Regions from separate parts of the Niveibacterium sp. COAC-50 genome, predicted to be linked through region 1. Evidence: predicted binding sites of a transcription regulator. Region 1 holds the regulator's gene; the other holds the start of a gene.
What was found. Region 1 encodes HrcA, which represses chaperone genes, less so after heat shock. Its sites were predicted from a motif close to TNTTAGCACTCNNNGNCNNNGAGTGCTAANA; they were not measured.
Positions count from the first base shown of each region.

Region 2: a site for HrcA is predicted at 1,419-1,449, ahead of rpoH (RNA polymerase sigma factor RpoH). Genes of this name have one in related genera too.

Region 1 covers NZ_JABCJM010000001.1:1,100,337-1,110,025, forward strand. The annotation lists gene hemH (ferrochelatase) at 1-950, opposite strand, end outside; gene hrcA (heat-inducible transcriptional repressor HrcA) at 959-2,008, opposite strand; gene HH302_RS04945 (NAD kinase) at 2,119-3,003, shown strand; gene recN (DNA repair protein RecN) at 3,014-4,681, shown strand; gene fur (ferric iron uptake transcriptional regulator) at 4,737-5,198, opposite strand; gene HH302_RS04960 (outer membrane protein assembly factor BamE) at 5,292-5,678, shown strand; gene dapB (4-hydroxy-tetrahydrodipicolinate reductase) at 5,730-6,533, shown strand; gene HH302_RS04970 (response regulator) at 6,648-9,512, shown strand; gene carA (glutamine-hydrolyzing carbamoyl-phosphate synthase small subunit) at 9,689-9,689, shown strand, end outside.
Region 2 covers NZ_JABCJM010000002.1:82,257-91,945, forward strand. The annotation lists gene HH302_RS07835 (oligopeptide/dipeptide ABC transporter ATP-binding protein) at 1-694, shown strand, start outside; gene HH302_RS07840 (hypothetical protein) at 1,088-1,324, shown strand; gene rpoH (RNA polymerase sigma factor RpoH) at 1,483-2,340, shown strand; gene HH302_RS07850 (FecR family protein) at 2,405-4,459, opposite strand; gene HH302_RS07855 (SCO family protein) at 4,588-5,172, opposite strand; gene cyoE (heme o synthase) at 5,172-6,068, opposite strand; gene HH302_RS07865 (heme A synthase) at 6,049-7,062, opposite strand; gene HH302_RS07870 (hypothetical protein) at 7,068-7,607, opposite strand; gene HH302_RS07875 (SURF1 family protein) at 7,594-8,358, opposite strand; gene HH302_RS07880 (DUF2909 domain-containing protein) at 8,357-8,551, shown strand; gene HH302_RS07885 (cytochrome c oxidase subunit 3) at 8,564-9,412, opposite strand; gene HH302_RS07890 (DUF2970 domain-containing protein) at 9,453-9,656, opposite strand; gene HH302_RS07895 (cytochrome c oxidase assembly protein) at 9,653-9,689, opposite strand, start outside.

The DNA of each region.
Region 1 (9,689 bases):
GGCACATAGCCAAATTGCTCGCCGCCCGCCGCGATGAACGCGTGCTTGCATTCCATCGCGATCTCTTCGAGTGTTTCCAGGCAGTCGGAAACAAAGCCGGGGCAGATTACATCCACCTTCTTGACGCCGGCTTTTGCCAGCGCTTGAAGCGTTGGCTCTGTGTAAGGCTGCAGCCACTCGGCGCGGCCAAAGCGTGACTGGAAGGTCAGCACGTAGTCCTCTGGCTTGAGTGCGAGGGCTTCTGCAAGGCGCCGAGCCGTCTTGTGGCATTCGCAGTGATATGGGTCGCCGCGATCAAGCGTGTAGCGCGGCACGCCATGAAAACTCATGACCAACCGTTCAGCCCGGCCATTGCGCTGCCAGTGCTCTCGCACGCTGGCAGCCAGCGCGGCGACATACGCGTCGTCGTCCGCGAAGGCGCGCACGAGCCGTAGCTCAGGCAAGTTGCGACAGCCCTGCATCCAGCTCGCGAGGGCGTCCGCGACCGATCCGGTAGTGCTGCCGGCGTATTGCGGGTAGAGCGGCACGACGAGGATGCGGGTGCAGCCGGCGGCGCGCATGGCATCGAGCTGCGAAGGCATCGACGGGTTGCCGTAGCGCATCGCATGCAACACTTCGATCGGCTGCTGCCGATTCTGGCCAAGGTAGCCACGCAGCAACTTTGCCTGGCGCTGCGTGTGCACCGCCAGCGGTGAGCCATCGCGGTCCCACACGCTTGCATACTTCAGCGCTGACTTTTTTGGCCGCGTATTCAGAATGATGCCGTTGAGGATCGGCCACCAAACCAGACGCGGGATTTCAACGACACGCGGATCCGACAGGAATTCCTTGAGATAGCGACGTAGGGCGCTCGGCGTCGGTGCATCCGGGGTGCCGAGGTTGACCAGCAGTACGCCGACCTTCGGGGCCGTGCCATGCCGGAAGGGCGGTTCGGGTTTGAAGCGGGGCATCAATGGGCTCAGTTCTGCGGGGTGAGGGCGCTCGAGAGCAGGCGCGCGGTGATGTCGACGATCGGGATCACGCGCTCATAGGCCATCCGGGTCGGGCCGATTACGCCGAGTGAGCCGACCACCTGCCCATCGACCTTGTAGGGGGCGGTGACGACGGTGCAATCGTCGAGCGATGCAATGCCGGATTCGCCGCCAATGAAAATCTGAACACCCTGCGCATCGCGCGACACCTCCAGCAGCTGCAGCAGCCCGGTCTTGTGTTCGAACAGCCGGAACAGGTCGCGCAGACGCGCCATGTTGGACGACAGGTCCTCGACTTCCAGCAGGTTGCGCTCGCCGCTCAGCACATAGGAGGACGCGTTCGTCTCGGAGATTGCATCCTGCCCCGCGGTGATCGCGGCGGACATCAGCTCTGACATGTCCTCCCGCAACTGGACCAGCTCGGCTCGCACACGCTCGCGAATCTCGTCGAATTCGAGGCCGGCGAAGTTCTGGTTGAGGAAGTTGGTGGCGCGCACCAGTTCATCGCCGGTGTAAGGCCGCTGCGTCATCAGGATGCGGTTCTGCACATCCCCGTTCTGCGTCACGATGATCAGCAGGATGCGGCGTTCCGACAGGCCGACAAACTCCAATTGCCGGATGCGCGTGGCTTCCTTGCGGGCCGTCACCACCACGCCAGCAAAGCGGGTGAGTTCGGATAGCAGGTGTGACGCGGTGCTGATCACTCGCTGCGGTTGGTCGGGCTGTAAATGGTGTTCCAGCTCAAGCAGTTGCGCTTGCTGCAGCGGTTGCACCGTGAGCAGGCTGTCCACAAACAGGCGATAGCCCTTGGCGGTTGGCACCCGGCCGGCGGAGGTATGCGGCGACGTAACGAGGCCGAACTCTTCGAGGTCGGCCATGACGTTGCGGATCGTGGCGGGCGATAGCTCAAGCCCCGACGAGCGCGACAGCGCGCGCGAGCCGACCGGCTGGCCGTCTGCAATGTACCGCTCGACCAGCGTCTTCAACAGGATCTGCGCACGCTGGTCGAGTGGCTGATTGGCGGGGCGTGATTCCATGTCGGCCATTCTAGGGAAAAAAAGCACGATCGCAACGCGTCGGCGCTATCGATCCGGAGGCGCGCCGTGCTTGCGGCAGCCGCAGCGCGCCTTGTGGTTAAATGGGTGCCATGCAGAACGGTTTCAAGACGATCGCGCTCATTGGAAAGTACCAGAGTCCGGAAGTGTCGGACGCGGTGCTTCGCCTTGCGCTGTTCCTGCGCGAGCGCGCCTGCGAAGTGCTGATCGAACAGGGTACCGCGAGCGCTACCGGCATTGGCGGTGAATTCCGCGTTGCGGCGTTTGACGAGATTGGTGCCAAGGCAGATCTTGCCATCGTGCTGGGCGGCGACGGAACGCTGCTGACAGCTGCGCGGCGACTCGCGAGCCATGCTGTGCCGCTGGTCGGTGTTAACCAGGGGCGCCTTGGCTTTCTCACCGATATTCCGCGCGAAGACATGTTCGAGCACGTCGGCGCGATCCTCGCCGGCCGTGCGCGGCACGACACCCGGATGCTGCTTGAGGCAGAAGTCGTGCGCGCGGGCGATCGCGTGTTCCACACCATGGCGCTGAACGATGCGGTGGTCAGCAAGGGCGAGATCGGCCGCATGATCGAGTTCGAACTGCATCTCGACGGCGAGTTTGTTTATCACCAGCGATCGGATGGCATCATCGTGTGCACCCCCACTGGGTCCACGGCATATGCCATGTCTGCCAACGGCCCCATTCTTCACCCGGGCGTGACGGGGATCGCGCTGGTTCCTTTGTGCCCGCATGCGCTAACTCACCGGCCGATTACCGTGTCGGACGATTGCCGAATCGAAATCGTGGTGCAGCCGCCGCATGACGCGCGCGTGCATTTCGATGGGCAGGCGCGCTTCGATGCCCGCGCCGGCGATCGGATACGCATCTGGCGTTCGGATCACGTCGTGACCCTGTTGCACCCGCCCGGCTACAGCTACTACTCCATCCTGCGCCAAAAGCTCCACTGGAGCGCTGCGCCACGACTTCCCTGAAGGACTTACCGTGTTACGTCGTCTGACGATCCGAGACTTTGTCCTGGTCGATCAACTCGACCTCGAATTCGCGCCCGGCTTCGGTGTGCTCACAGGCGAAACCGGGGCGGGCAAATCAATTCTGCTGGATGCGCTGTCGCTGCTGCTTGGCGATCGCGCCGATAGCGCCATGGTTCGGGCGGGCTGTGAGCGCGCCGAAATCTCAGGCATGTTCGATTGCGCACCGGTGGGCCCGGTTGCTGCCTGGCTAAACGAGAACGACCTTGAGGCCGATACCGAGGTTCTGGTCCGTCGCGTAGTCGATGGAGGGGGCCGTTCGCGTTGCTATGTGAACGGATCGCCCGTTACGGCGGCGCAGCTCAAATCGCTTGGCGAACTGCTGGCCGATATTCACGGTCAGCACGCGCACCATGCCTTGCTGCGAGGCGACGCGCAGCGAGAGCTGCTCGATACGCATGCCGGCGCAACGGCCTTGGCCAAAGAGGTTTCTGCGGCCTGGCGGGCCTGGCAAGCGGCGGTTCGTGCGCTCGAAACTGCTGAAGCCGAAGGCGAGGCTACCGCGCGCGAACGCGAGATGCTCGAATGGCAATTGAGTGAAGCGCGCACGCTTGCATTCTCGCAAGCCGAATGGCAGCAAACCAATGCGGACCATCAACGCTTGTCGCACGCCGCGGGCTTGATCGAGGGTGCGGGCGCTGCGCTGGACGCCTTGGACGAGGGTGAGCTGGCGATCGCGACCGAGGTCGAACGGCTCGCCGCCCGCATGGCGGAGTTGGCCCGGTTTGACGGCCATCTCACGCCGATCGCCGAATTGCTTGATGGCGCGGGTATCGCACTTGGTGAGGCGGTGGCCGAGCTTCGACGCTATCGCGATCGAATGGAGCTCGATCCGGAAGCGCTGGCCGAATGCGAGCGGCGCATCGCGGCGGTTACGCAGTTTGCGCGCAAGTATCGCGTGGCGCCGGAGGGGATCCCTGCTCTTGAGGCGGAATGGGGCGAACGCCTTGCCCTGATCGAACGGGCGAGCGACCTCGATGCGCTCGCGTTGGCAGAGTCGGACGCGCGTGCTGCATACCGCACGCTTGCTGCCGAACTCAGTGAGCGCCGGCGCGTCGCGGCCGCGTCGCTTGGCTCAAGCGTCACCGAAGCGATGCAAGACCTTGCGATGGCCGGAGGCCGGTTCGAGATTCGGCTTGCTGAAGCGCCGTCCGGCGGTGCGCACGGTCAGGAAGTGGTTGAGTTCCTGGTTGCGGCAAATCCGCATCAGGAACCCCGCCCGCTTGCGAAAGTGGCTTCGGGTGGTGAGCTTTCCCGGATCGGGCTGGCGATCCAGGTGATCGCCAGTGAGGCGCAAGCGGTGCCGACGCTCGTTTTCGACGAAGTGGATGTCGGTATCGGGGGGCGTGTCGCCGAGGTGGTCGGGCGGCGCCTCAGCGAGCTTGGCAGGCGTTGCCAGGTGCTGTGTGTGACCCACCTGCCACAGGTTGCCGCGCGGGCGGATTGGCAGTGGCAGATTTCCAAGGAGTCGCGCGACGGGGCGACATACTCCCGCGTTCAAGTGCTGGATGCCGCCGCCCGTATCGATGAAATCGCCCGAATGCTGGGCGGTGAGCGGATTACCGAAACGACGCGAACCCATGCGGCTGAGATGCTGGGCTTCGAGGCAACGACGGGGTGATCGCGTCGCCGAGCACAGCCTGAATAAAAACGACGCCCGAGGGCGCCGTTATTCTTTACTCGTTGGCGTTCAGCGGGAACGCGGGCGGCATGTTCCGCTTGTGCGGACAATCGTCCTTGAGGCAGTCGACATACAGGTGAAGCGCATGCTCACGCACCTTGAAACCGCGGTCGCTGGCGATGCGGTTCTGCTTCTCTTCGATGTCGGCATCGTAGAACTCTTCGACGCGTCCGCACTGCATGCAGACAAGATGGTCGTGATGCTGGCCGTGGTTCAGTTCAAATACCGCTTTCGCGGATTCAAAGTGATGGCGCTCGAGCAGACCCGCCTGTTCGAACTGCGTCAGAACGCGATACACAGTCGCAAGCCCGATATCCATGTTTTCGGCCATCAGCATGCGATAGACGTCCTCCGCGGTGAGGTGACGCTGGTCGGTACGCTGAAAGAGTTCCAGGATCTTGAGCCGGGGCAGAGTGGCTTTGAGACCCATGCTCTTGAGACTTTGGGAATTGGTCATGGAGGCCTGGCACGGGGGTCGGTTCAGACCCTTATGATATAGTCTGACGCTCCATTTGAAAACGCGACTCGCTCCGTCGAATCCATGCCGCGCTTGAGTTTTCGCTCTGCCGTACTGCTCTCCCTGTTTTGCCTGATCCCCTTGACGAGCGGTTGCGAATGGCTGCGCCCGTATCGGGTCGACGTCCGGCAAGGCATGTCCATCACCGGCGAAATGGTCGGTCGTCTGAAGACCGGCATGACGCCTGAGCAAGTGCGTTTCATTCTTGGCACCCCGTTGCTGAATGATCCGTTCCATGCGGATCGCTGGGACTATCCGTATGAGTTCCGCTCCGGTCGCAGCTCGTCGGTCGATCGCAAGGTGTTCTCGGTTTACTTCGTTGACGGAAAGCTTGCCCGCTGGGATGGCGACATCCAGCCGGCGCCGCCCAACGATGACGGACAGAATCGCCTGATCGAAATCGAGCCGCGCAAGAAGTAAGCCTGCCGTACCCACCAATCGCAGCAACGAATCGTCTTTCGAGGATTGAGCATGACCGTCAACGTCGCGATCGCCGGTGCGTCCGGACGCATGGGCCGGATGCTGATCGAGGCCACTTTGCGGGATCCGGCGTGTGCGCTGGCCGCGGCCCTCGATCTGCCGGATAGCCCCTTCCTTGGGCGCGACGCCGGTGAATTGGTCGGTATTGGCCAGTCGGTGGCGATTAGCTCGGATGTTGCCGCTGCGTTCGACGTGGCTGATTGCCTGATCGATTTCACCCGCCCGGAAGGCACCTTGCGCCACCTTGAGGCGGCGCGTGTTGCGGGCAAGGCAATGGTCATTGGTACCACTGGCTTCGATGCAGCCGGCAAGGAGGCCATCGCCCGCGCGGCCGAGACGATTCCTGTGGTGTTCGCGCCGAACATGGCCGTTGGCGTCAACGCCGTCTTCCGGCTGCTGGACGTCGCTGCACGGATCCTGGCGAGCGGCTACGACATCGAGATCATCGAGGCTCATCACCGGCACAAGATCGATGCGCCTTCCGGTACGGCGCTGCGCATGGGCGAGGTGGTGGCCAACGCGGTCGGGCGCGACCTTGAGGCCTGTGCCGTGTATGGCCGTGAAGGTGTTACCGGCGAGCGCCCGGCGCAGCAGATTGGTTTTGCCACGGTGCGCGGTGGTGACATCGTTGGCGACCACACGGTGCTGTTCGCCGGACTCGGTGAGCGGGTAGAGATTACACACAAGGCCTCCAGCCGCATGCCCTATGCGCTTGGCGCCTTGCGTGCCGCCGCATTCCTGAAGGGCCGCGAGGCTGGGCTCTACGACATGCAGGACGTGCTTGGGCTGAAGTAGGGCGCTCGCTACCGATGGCTTAGCAAAAGCCATTGGCGATCGTGTCGACGCTTCAGGTACGCTGTGCGGGTGATGTGCTAACTCTGGCCCAAGCTCTTCCTACGGTACGACCGAATGCAAGCCACACAACCTGGCGACGATCGTAACTCCAGTTCCACCGAGCTCCCGGCTGGCGAATTGCTGGCCGACCAACTGAAACGCGCTTTCGGCGTTGACTCTCCTGCCGGTTTGCTCGCGGCCATCGCAAGGCAGCCTTGGCGGCCGGATCAGCTTGCGGTAGCGCTGGCGGATCTGCTGTCGATGGTTGGTGGTGCTTACCGCCGCTACGAACAAAGGCTCACCGCGCAGCCGGTCTCCGAGGTGGGGGCGGGCTCGACGTTGTCGAACGAGAACGCCCGATTACGCAAGCAATGCGACGCACAGCAGGCGGTCTTGAATGCCCTGCGGGATGCGCTGCGCGGCTTGGGTGATCGACGCGGCGAAGAGGCGGTTGAGCGCCTGGCGGCCGACGAGCTGTCGCAGTCCTTGTCGGCGCTCGTCAGCGAACGTCGCGAATCCTCCTTGCTGGTCGGTGTCAGCGAAGAGCGGTTGAAGCTCGCGCTGGACAGTTCCGAAGACGGCATATGGGATTGGGATGTCGCCTCCGGGGCGGTGCATTTCAGTGCGCGGTGGGTCGCGATGCTTGGTCTGTCGCTCGACGACGTGTCTCCGACCGTCGAAGGATGGCAGTCGTTGGTCCATCCCGACGATCTTCCGCTGATGCGGGCGCGTTTGGACGACAACGTGACAGGCGCCGCCACGGACTACGATTGCGAGTTCCGCATGCGGACGCAGCGCGGCGACTGGAAATGGATTCTCGCCCGTGGCAAGGTGGTCAAGCGCGATGCGCAGGGCAAGGCCTTGCGTCTGGTCGGTACCCATCGCGACATCACCGAGCGCAAACGTTTCGAGCTCGAACTGCTGAATGCCAAAGAAGCGGCAGAGGCAGCCAACCGCGCAAAGAGCGATTTTCTGGCCAACATGAGCCATGAGATCCGCACGCCGATGAACGGCATCATCGGCATGACGGAACTGGCGCTCGATACCGACCTCGATTCCGAGCAGCGCGGCTACCTTGAAACGGTGAAGTCCTCTGGCGAGGCCCTGCTCACGATCATCAACGACATCCTCGACTTCTCCAAGATCGAGGCTGGGCGGATGGATCTGGAGCTGATCGACTACGCGCTGTTCAACACGGTGGCGGATTCGATCAAGGCGCTTGCGCTACGCGCTCACCAGAAGGGCCTGGAGCTGATCGCCAGCATCGACGACGACGTGCCGGTGCGGCTCAAGGGTGATCCGGGGCGTGTGCGGCAGGTGTTGCTGAACCTGATCGGCAACGCTGTCAAATTTACCGAGCACGGCGAAGTCGAGGTCGGCGTTCGTGTGCTTGAGCGCGACGGCGCTTTTGCACGGATCGAGTTTTCTGTCCGGGATACGGGTATCGGTATTCCTGCCGAGAAACATGGCGCCATCTTTGACGTTTTCTCGCAGGCTGATACGTCGACCACCCGTCGCTTCGGCGGGACCGGCCTCGGTCTGGCAATCTGCCGACGCCTCGTCGAGTTGATGGACGGGCGAATCTGGGTCGAAAGTACCCCCGAGAAGGGGAGCTGCTTCCGATTCACGCTACGCGCCGAGGTGCTCGAAGACCCGGCGCCTCTTACCTGCCGGCCCGAGTTTGCAGGCCGTCGCGCGCTGCTGGCGCTTGAAAATCGGACCCTGGCGCAGCGGATACATGGCTGGCTGGGTGCGGCAGGCCTGCCGGTGGTTTGGGTCGATTCCGTCGAGTCGGCTGAGGCCGCATTGAAAGCGGCCGCCGAGGCGGGGGGCTATTACGACCTGCTGCTGGTCGATGCAGGCCTGGGTGAGCCCGGCGGGTTTTCGCTCCCGTCGCGATTCTTCGACCTTGGTGCGTCGTGTGAGCGCATTGTCATGCTCCTCAATACGCCCAATCAGCGTGAGGATGCCGACCGTTGCCGGCGGTTGGGTACGCGGGCTCACCTCGTCAAACCGTTCTCGCGCCGCGATCTTGTTGATGCCGCGCTGCTCGCGTTCGGGGTGGATGCCGGTAGTGGCTTCTCGCTGGCAGAGTTTGATCTTGTTGCGGCGCGGGCTGCAACCGAGGCGATTGCCGAGCCGCTGGATGTCTTGCTGGTCGAGGATAACCCGGTCAATCAGGCGGTTGCGCAGAAAGTGCTGGAGCGGGCAGGGCACAGGGTGGTGCTGGCGAACAACGGCGCCGAGGCGGTCGAGTACTTCGATCGCGATGGGCGCTTTGACGTCATCCTGATGGATGTGCAAATGCCCGTCATGGGTGGAATTGAAGCGACCCGCGCGATCCGGGCACGTGAGGCGCGCAGGAGTTGGGCGGGCACCGGGCTGCTTGAGTCGATTCCGATCATCGCGATGACGGCGCACGCCATGCCTGCCGACAAGAACCGGTGCCTGGAGGCCGGCATGGATGACTATGTCGTCAAGCCACTCAAGCCGGCCGAACTGTTTGCTGCGCTCAAGCGAGTGGTGCGTCAGGAAACGGTGAGCGACGAGTACTATGACGGGTCGCGCACCGAGATCGAGGGGGATCCTTTCGTGACGAGCGGCGATGTGGCCGATCTGAACCAGACACGCGATACGCTCGACGGCGATGAATCCGCCGTGCAGATGCTGATTGGTGTGTTTCTGCAGGACTATGGCCGTTCCAGGTCGGAACTACTGCGTGCAGCAGAACGATCCGACTGGGAGGCCTTGTCGCGTGGTGCCCATTCGCTCAAGGCCTCGGCGGGCATCTTCGGTGCGTCCGCGGCAGCTGACTGTGCCTTGAAGCTGGAGATTGCTGCGCGTAATGCGAAGGGGCCGGAGGCGCTCGCCCGCTTGGCGGATTTGATCCCGGAGCTGGACCGCTTGGCCAATTATCTACGGCGCGAACAGGCCAAGTGATCTGATCTGGATTAGGGACAGCACGCTCGATTTGCCGTAAGCGGCGGTAATTGCTACAATTTCTCGATCTTGAAAGCGGGATGCGCCATGTGGCGAATCCCGTTTTTCATGTCCGGCGCCGGTTCCGGCGTCCGCTCAGAATTCCGGAATTTAGCGATAGTTTCAGGGAGTCCGCTG
Region 2 (9,689 bases), on a different contig from region 1:
CCCGCTGTCTTCGCTGAACCCGCGTATGACCATCGGCGACATCATCGGCGAACCCCTGCGCACGCTGCGCCCGGGCATCGGTGCGCACGCGGTGAAGGCCGAAGTGGAGCGCGTGATGGCGCGCGTGGGCCTGCAACCCAACGTGATCAACCGCTACCCGCATGAATTCTCGGGCGGTCAGTGCCAGCGCGTCGGCATCGCGCGTGCGCTGATCGTCAAGCCGAAGCTGATCATCTGCGACGAACCGGTGTCGGCGCTGGATGTGTCGATCCAAGCCCAGGTCATCAACCTGCTGATGGATCTGCAGCAGGAAGACGGCCTCGCACTGGTCTTCATCGCCCACGACCTGGCGGTGGTGCGCCACATCTCAGACCGCGTGCTGGTGATGTACCTCGGCCGCGCGATGGAGATGGCCGATGCCGACGCGCTGTTCCGCGCTCCGGCCCATCCCTATACCCGCGCTCTGCTCTCCGCCGTACCGATCCCGGACCCGGCACGCGAGCGCAGCAAGGCAGTGCAGATCCTTGAAGGCGACCTGCCAAGCCCGATTGCGCCGCCCTCAGGCTGCGTGTTCCGCACCCGCTGCCCGCTCGCCATCGAAGCCTGCAGCGCAGCGATCCCACCTCTGACCGCCCAGGGCGGCAGCACGCATGCGGTCGCCTGCACGCGCGCACCGCTTGAGCCGGCAGGCTGATCAGTCGGCGGCCTCACGCAATTTTCATCAAGTCATGACACCTATTGCCAACCGTACCGACCCGAGCTGCGGCATCGCAATATGAAACAGGGCCCACGGCGCCTTTCGCTGCGGCCATTCAGCCGCAATTTATGACCAAATTCGCTGGATCAGCCTGCGCAGCGCTTCTCGGGCAGGGTGCGCGAACACGCTGCGCGGCATTTATCCCAAGTTCATTTGCTGCAACGCAAAACGCATTCTTGCCAACTGGATAGCTTTTTGTCATTTTTGGCGCTTAAAATCGCCAAACACAATCAAGACGCGACTTCACCACAAGCGAAGAATCCGCGACAGAGACAAAACCCGATCGCGCTCCAACAACGCGACCGTTCTTCCAGAGCGAGAACACAAGACATGAGCACGCAAACCCAGAGCTTCGAAGTCGGACATCGCGTCCGCATCGGTCACCTCGACGCCGGCGCTGCCGCCCGGCAGGCCTTTTTCAACGGACGCACGGGCACCCTGGTGCGCAAAAACCGCCTCGGCGGCAATGCGCGTGAAGCCATGTGGTACGTCAAGGTTGATCCGGACGAGGCCTGCGCCTCGCTGGAAGCGCTGTTCTACGCATCCGAACTCGAACCCGTCGCCTGAGTGCGCGGCACGGCCGTTCCGGCACACCGCAATTGAGTGCGCCGGAGCTGCCGTCGGTCTGCATGCGGAAACAAATCCCGGGAACAAAATCCGTTATTAGCACTCTCTAGCGTCGAGTGCTAACATTGTTCCAGAGGTAATTTGTTGGAGGTATGCAGATGACCACATCGCTGTCGTTCCCCGTCCCGTCCGCACTGGGCAGTCTGGATCAGTACGTTCAGGCGGCGAACCGGTTCCCGATCCTGACGGAAGCGCAGGAGCTTTCGCTCGCACGCAAACTGCGTGATGAACAGGATCTCGAGGCCGCGCGTCAGCTCGTGCTCTCGCACCTGCGGCTGGTGGTTTCGGTCGCCCGCAACTATCTCGGTTACGGCCTGCCGCACGGCGACCTGATCCAGGAAGGCAATGTCGGCCTGATGAAGGCCGTCAAACGCTACGACCCGGATCGCGGCGTACGTCTGGTGAGCTTTGCAATCCACTGGATCAAGGCCGAGATCCATGAGTACATTCTGAAGAACTGGCGCCTGGTGAAGATCGCTACCACCAAGGCGCAGCGCAAGCTGTTCTTCAACCTGCGCAGCATGAAGTCCGACAGCAGCACGCTGACCACCGGCGAAGTGGCCGAGATGGCGCGCGTGCTGGGCGTGAAGCCGGAAGAAGTGCGCGAGATGGAAACCCGCTTCTCGGGTGGTGACGTCGCGCTTGAACTGGGCCCGGAAGAGGATGACGACGGCCGGGTCGCGCCGATCGCCTATCTGGCCGACGCCAACGCCGAACCGACCGCCGTGCTTGAGGCGCGCGGCCGCGACCGCCTGCAAAGCGAAGGTCTGGAGAGCGCGCTGGAAGCGCTGGACGAACGTAGCCGCGCAATCATCCGCCGCCGCTGGCTGGCTGACGACGAAAGCGCGACGCTGCAAGAGCTGGCCTCCGAATACGGCGTCTCCGCCGAGCGTATTCGCCAGATCGAAGCCAAAGCACTGCAGAAGATGAAGGGCGCGCTGGCGGCTTACGTCTGACCCGGCTGCCAGGCCCTCCCAAATGACCAAGGCCCCGCAAGGGGCCTTGTCGTTTTTGCCCGCTCTACTCGCTTTGCTGCCCAGGGCGGCGCGGCCGATCCTGCTCCGGTCGCCCGTGTTCGCGTGACTCGTGCCCGCGATTGCCGCCGCCTTCAGGCGCGCGAGGCGCCTGCGGGCTGACGGCGGGCATCGCCTGGCGATCGGCGCGCGGCTCTACCGGCCGCCCTTCCGGCACGCGCGGGCGTGGCGCCGCGTGCTGCGCCTCTGCACCCGACACGCCCGACACCCCTGGCATGGGCATCGCGCGCGGCGGATTGCCGTGCGGTTGCGGCGCTGCCGGCTGTTCGCTGCCCGGTGCGGGCGGCCAACGCCGGGGCGGCCCCCCCTCGCTGCCGCGCGGCATCACTGCCGGATCGGAACGGCTCGCCTCGCCCCCTTGCCTCGGCATACCTGGTACGACGCCGGGCTGGTTCTGTTGTGGCCCGATGTTAGGCATGCCCGGCTGGCGCTGCGGCGGCGCGGATTGCGGCCGCACGTCGCGCTCGATCGGGATCGTCGGCATCGGGGCGCTACGCGTTGGCGGTGCCGCCGGGGCGGGCCGATCAACCGGCGCTGGCGGCGCGGCACGCTCGCCGCCCCAGCCCTGCGGCGCCCGACGCGGATCGCCGATCGGATAGCGCGGCAGGTCACCGCGCTGCGGATCGCCCGGAATACGAGGCGGCATCGACTGCGGCCCCGGCCCGCCGGACGGGCGCGGATCCGGTACTGGCATGTCACCCCCGCCCGGCCCGCGCGGCGGACGCGGCGTGACGCCCGGCGGCGGGGGCGGCGCGCCACCGATCGGCAAGTGCCGAATGACATCCGTGTTCACACGGCCCTGACCATGCTGTATCGGGCGTTGGCGGAAGAAGTCGTCACGCGACACAAAGGTTGCGGCGTCGCGCTGCGCGCCATAGCGGTAGTCGATCGGCCGGCGCGGGTAGTCGCCATTCGGGCCACCCGGCATCGGCGGCATGCGTGTGACGTGCGTGATGTTGATACGCTGGATGTAGGTCTCGCTGTAGGTGTAGGCCGGGCGGTACACCTCAAAGGGTGCAAGCGGGAACCAACCGACGACCGGGCCGAGGCGAACACTGATCGAGAAGCCTGGCGCGCCACCGTAAAAGCCGACCAGCGCCGGCGCATAGACCGGCCGCGCAACATAGCTGCCCGGTGCCCACCCCCAGCGCCCACCGATCATGATCCAGCGGCCATAGTGGAAGGGCGCAAAGCCCCAGGGGGCGTCGTCGATCCAGGTCCAGCCCCAAGGTGCCACCCACGCCCAGTGGCCGTAACGGTAAGGCGCCCAACCGGGCGCCACCGCCACCGGGTACCACAGCGGGCCGTAGCGGCTGTCTTCCTCCCAACGGCCGTGACCATCCAGCGCTTCGATGCCGGTCATCTCGGGCGACACATAGCGGCTCGACGCAAGCCGATCCTGTTCGCGGTCGCGACGCTCGGCCCATTCATCAAAGCTGCTGCGACCAGCTTCTTCCGACGCCACAAGGCGCAGCGCTACCGCATCCAGCTCAACGCGTTGGCCGGCAAGCACGGTAAGCCGCTCGGCAATTCCGCTGACACGCGCACGGCCGGCAAACACGGAGACCCAGGCACGGCGTGAGCCAGGGTCGTACTCCAGAGCATAGTCGCCCGCGCGCTGCGCCTCGACACGCACACCACCGGCACTTATCACGAGCTGATCGTCATCCGGCAGGCTGCGCAGGCGCACACGTGCCACGCCGCGTCGCACTTCAAGCGCGATGACTGCATCGTCGACGCGGTCAAAATTGAGTTGTGAATCGGCATCCAGCCGAACCGAAGTACTCCCGATACGGACTTCTGCGCGACCATCCGTCGCGGTCCAGAGCCCGATGCCGGACGTCACCGGCATGTTCACATTGATCGGTGCCCAGTCCTGACTATCAGCCGTCCATGCCTCGATCCGACCTTCGACATAGCTGACCCGGCCGACCCGCCCCGGCGGGTCCGGCACCTCGGCCGATGCCTGCGCCATGAGGCAGAGTGCGCCGATGAGCGCACACACCCAACGCAAGCCGCCGTCTGCTCGCCACTCCCGCATGAAAGCCCCCAACGCGCCGCGCGCGTACCAGAATCGCCACGCCGACTTGGCGGGCGTACACGCTCAACGCCTCACTGTTCAGCGTAGCTGACGGCGGCGGGGCTGCGAGTTGTAACAGTCGGTGAAGCTTACTTGCCCGCGATCAGGAGGCGCAGATCGTCGGCGATGTTCTGCGGTGTCTCGCCGTGGCGGATGTACAGCCGCAAACGACCCTGCGGATCGTAGGCATAGGTGCCGGCAGTGTGATCCACCGTGTAGTTGCCGCCCGCGATGTCCCCCTGCTTCTGCGCGAAGATGCGGAAATCTTTCATCACACGCTCGGTCGTTGCGGCATCACCCCGCAGGCCGAGGAAAGTGGGGTGGAAGGCGGGCATGTATTCGGACAGCAGTTGCTGGGTATCGCGCTCCGGATCAACCGTGACGAAGACCACCTGCAGGCGCTCGCCATCGGCCCCCAGCAGCTTCACGACCTGCGCCATCGTCGAGAGATTGGTCGGGCAGACGTCCGGGCATTGGGTGTAGCCAAAGAAGACGGTGACCGCCTTGCCCTTGAATTCGGCGAGCGTGCGCGGTTTGCCATGCTGGTCGGTCAGCGTGAAGGCTTTCGCATAGTCCGCCCCCGTGATGTCGGCGGCGTGGAATTTCGGGGCGTCAGAAACGCCGCAGCCGCCTAACAGGGCGGCTGCGAGCACGGCAAGAAAGCGGCGGCGCATCACAGGTAGTGGTCGATCAGCAGGGCGGCGAACAGCGCTGAAAGATACACGATCGAATAGCGGAAGGCGCGCCGCGCCAATGCGTCCGAGTAGTCCACCCAGAGTCGCCAGCCATAGCGGATGAAGCCAGCCCCCAGACCGACAGCGGCGACGAGGTAGGGCAAGCCGCTCATCTTGGTCGCATACGGCAGCAGCGTTACCGCGAACAGGATCAGGGTGTAGAGCAGCACCTGCAAGCGGGTGTATTCCGAACCGTGGGTTACCGGCAGCATCGGCAAACCGGCGCGGGCGTACTCTTGGGTCCGGTACAAGGCGAGCGCCCAGAAGTGCGGCGGCGTCCAAGCGAAGATGATCAGGAACAGGAGGCAGGCATCGGCCGAGACCTCACCGGTCACCGCGGCCCAGCCGAGCACCGGCGGCATCGCCCCCGATGCGCCACCGATCACGATGTTCTGCGGTGTGTAGGGCTTCAGCAGCACGGTGTAGATCACCGCATAGCCGACGAAGGTCGCGAGTGTCAGCCACATGGTCAGCGGGTTGACCGCCTGCCACAGCACGGTCAGACCGAAGCCGCCCAGCAGGCCCGAGAACGCCAGCGTCTCGGCCGGTGTCAGCACGCCGCGCGGCAGCGGTCGTGCGCGCGTGCGCGCCATCACGGCGTCGATCTTCTGCTCGATGAGGCAATTGATCGCGGCCGCCGCGCCAGCCACGCAAGCGATCCCCAGCGTGGCGGCGATCACCGTCGCGGCATTGGGTAGCCCCCCTGGCACCGCGAGGAACATGCCGATCACCGCGCAGAACACGATCAACAGGTTGACGCGGAATTTCGTCAGCGCACCGAAGGCGCGCAAACGATCGGCCAGTGGCTGAGCAAATTCAAGCGAGAGCGTTCTCATTCAGGCACCTCCCCCGACGCACCACCACGGCACGCGGCCGCAGGGCGTGATTGATCCGGACCATCACCAGCACCAGCACCAAAGCGCCGGCGTTATGCATCACCGCAAGCGGCAGTGGCAGGCTCAACAGTACGTTGGCCACACCGAGCGAAATCTGCAGCACCAGCGCTGCAAGCAGCAGCGCACCGAGCCCGCGCGTTGCGGTACGCCGTAGCAGCGCAATCGCCAGCGCAGCAAGCAAGGCACCCGCCACCAGCGCTCCGACACGATGACTCAGGTGAATCGCGGTCAACGCCGCGTTTGAGAGCAGATCACCGCTGGCTGTCATGCCCAGTTCACGCACGAGGTGGAACGCATTGTGGAAGTCCGTCTCCGGCCACCACTGGCCGTGACAGGTCGGCAGATCGGCGCACGCCAGCGCCGCGTAGTTCGTGCTCACCCAGCCGCCGAGAACGACCTGGCACGCAAGCGCGAGAAACGCAGCTCGGGCAAGCCAGGCTTGCGCCGGCGGTACGTCAATGCGGCGCAAGCCCGCGAGCCGGCAGGCAAGCCACGCGAGCAGCGCCGCGGTGGTCATGCCGCCGATCAGGTGACCGCTGACAATCGCGGGTTTCAGCAGGAGCGTGACCGTCCATTTGCCCAGGAGCCCCTGAAAAATCACCACGCCAACAAGGGCCGCAGCAAGACCCAGCGGCGCGCCCTCGCGACGGCGGCGCCAGGTCAGCACCGCAATGCAGAGGATCATCAGACCAAGCGTTGCCGCCAGATAGCGATGAACCATCTCCTTCCAGGCCTTGGGCATCGACACCGGCCCCTGTGGCGCGTCGGCCTGCGCGGCAGAGATCGCTTCGGCCGCGTGATGCGGACTCAATTGGCCATAGCAACCGGGCCAATCCGGGCAGCCGAGACCCGCATCCGACAGCCGGACGTAGGCGCCCAGCACGATCACGATGCAGGCCAAAGAGAGGGAGGCGAGAACGAGTCTGCGCAACATGCCGTTCAGCCCAGCCGCGAGTACTTCAGGATGCGGGTCAGATCCTTGATGATCCGCTTCGGCTCAGGCTGTGCCGGGTAACGCATCATCCGGTTGCCCAGCGGGTCAACCATCTCGATCCGCCCTGCTGGCGCCGCGGCGGCCTCGGCGCGCACCACGCGCAGCCCCGGATGCTCGGCGAGCAATTCGGCACTGGGCGCGCTGCCGTCGGTCACGAGCCAGACCCGCTCGACGCGCTCCATCTCCTTGCCCTGTGCTGTGCGCACCTGACGCATGATCCAGAGGTCGTGGCGGCAGGCGGCGTCGCACGCCGCTGGCGCGGCGTAGACCATCACCCAGCGGCCCTTCAGGCTTGCAGGTTCGATCGCAGCGCCGCCGAGCTCGACCATTCGGCCCGGTTGCCACGGCGCTGGCTGCAGCAGCTCGCCGTAGTTGGCGCCCGTCGGCGCTCTGCCAAACCAGTAGAGCGTGTAGCTTGCGATGACCGGGGCGGCACAGACCGCGGCAATCAGCAGCAAGGTGCGGCGGGCGTCAGGCTTCATCACGTCGCAAACTCCTCCATCCAAACCACAGCGTCAGCCCCGCAGTGAGGGCCGCGAGCAAGAACCATTGCAGCGCGTACCCGCGGTGCTTCTCCGGCCCGAACGCAGGTGGCGCCCACTCGCGCACGAGGCCATCACCCACATTGCTTTCGAGTTGCAGCACCAGCGGGTAGACCTTTGCTGCGCCTGCCCACCGCTGCATCTGGGCAACATCGATGCGCGACCACAGCGCGTCGCGGGCATCGCCGCCCGCGAGCGTGTAGCCGCCGGTCGCAGGCTGCACCGCCACCCCGATCAGTGCCTGTGCCGCGCCGCTTGGCAATGACGGCAATGGCAACTGACGACGATCGCCCGGCATGGGCGCCCAACCCCTGTTTACGAACAGCCAGCTGCCGTCGGCGAGCGCGAGCGGCGTAAGCACATGGACGCCTGCGCGGCCGGCGTGGGTTCGGTTGTCGATCCAGACGGTGCGGTCGATCAACCACTTCCCGCTCACCACCACACGAGCGCCGTCGTAGTGCGCCGCGTCGGCAGACGGTGGTAGCGGCTGTGCCGAACCTGCTGCAGCATGGGCAGCGGCGAGCGCTGCCTTGAACTCGGCACGCTGCAATTGCCAGCGCCCCAAACCCAGAAACAGCACGCAGAACGCCAGGCCTGTCAGCAATGCCAGCGCGCGACGCAGCGACGCACGCCGGCTGGCCGACGCCGCCGGGGCTGAACTACACTGCGTGACAACCATTCCGGAGTGAGACATGCGCGTTCTGGTGATCGTGTTTCTGGTGCTGATCGTGGCAAGCCTGGCTTCCGCGCTGGGCTTCCTGCTCAAGGACCGCGGTGCCGGTCAACGCACCGCGATGGCCTTGTCGATTCGGGTTGGCATGTCCTTGCTGCTATTCCTGTTGCTGATGGCGAGCTATCACTTCGGTCTGATCAACGGCAGGCTCTGAGTCCCGCCGCAGTCAAAGCCAGTAGACGACGACGAACAGGAACAGCCACACGACGTCGACGAAGTGCCAGTACCAGGCCACCGCCTCGAAGGCGAAGTGGCGTTCCGCCGTGAAGTGCCCCTTGATGCTGCGTGCGAGGATCACGATCAGCATCGTTGCGCCGATCGTCACATGCATGCCGTGGAAGCCGGTGAGCATGAAGAAGGTGGAGCCATAGATGCCGGACGCCAGCGTGAGGTTCATCTCCGCGTAGGCATGGTGATACTCATACGCCTGCAGGCACAGGAAGATCACGCCGAGCAGCACGGTCAGCGCGAGCCCATTGATCAGCTGGCCGCGAGCACCCTTCAACAATCCCCAATGCGCCCACGTGAGCGTGACGCCGGAACTGAGCAGGATCGCGGTGTTGATGGCCGGAATACCCCACGCGGCCATCGGCGTGAAGGCCTCTTCCGCGTAAGGGCCGGCATTGGGCCAGGCACTCTTGAACCCGTCCCACAGCATCGCGGACTTGCCGGAACCCAGCTCAGGCAAAGCCAGCACGCGAACATAGAAGAGCACGCCGAAGAAGGCCGCGAAGAACATCACCTCCGAAAAGATGAACCAGCCCATGCTCCAGCGGAACGAACGGTCGACCTGTGCGCCGTACTTGCCGCCTTCGGATTCGCGCACCACTTGGCCGAACCAGCCGAACAGCATGTAGATCAGCGTCGCGAAACCGGCCGCCACCATCCAAGAGCCAGGCGATACCCGGTTGAGCCACATCGCCGCACCCGCACCGATCAGCAACAAGGCGGCGGAGCCGAAGATCGGAAAGCGTGAGGGCTCGGGTACGAAATACTTTTCGAGCGTGGAGCTCATCTGTGCGTCTCCCTGTCGATGCTGTTTTATGTCGGCGCCTTCAAGGCGACGCCGTAACCCATGACACAACCATCACGAGCGTGAAGATGAACAACGCACCCGCGATCAAGCCCGCCACCACCACCGCAAGCGGATTCAGCGAACTCGCGTCTTGCTGATAATCCTGTCGTTTGCGCACACCGATGAACGACCACAACACCGCACGCAGCGTTGCCAGGAAGCCGGCCCGCGGCGTCGCCGTCACCCGGCCCGCCCCGCAGCGGCCACAGGCGCAGCG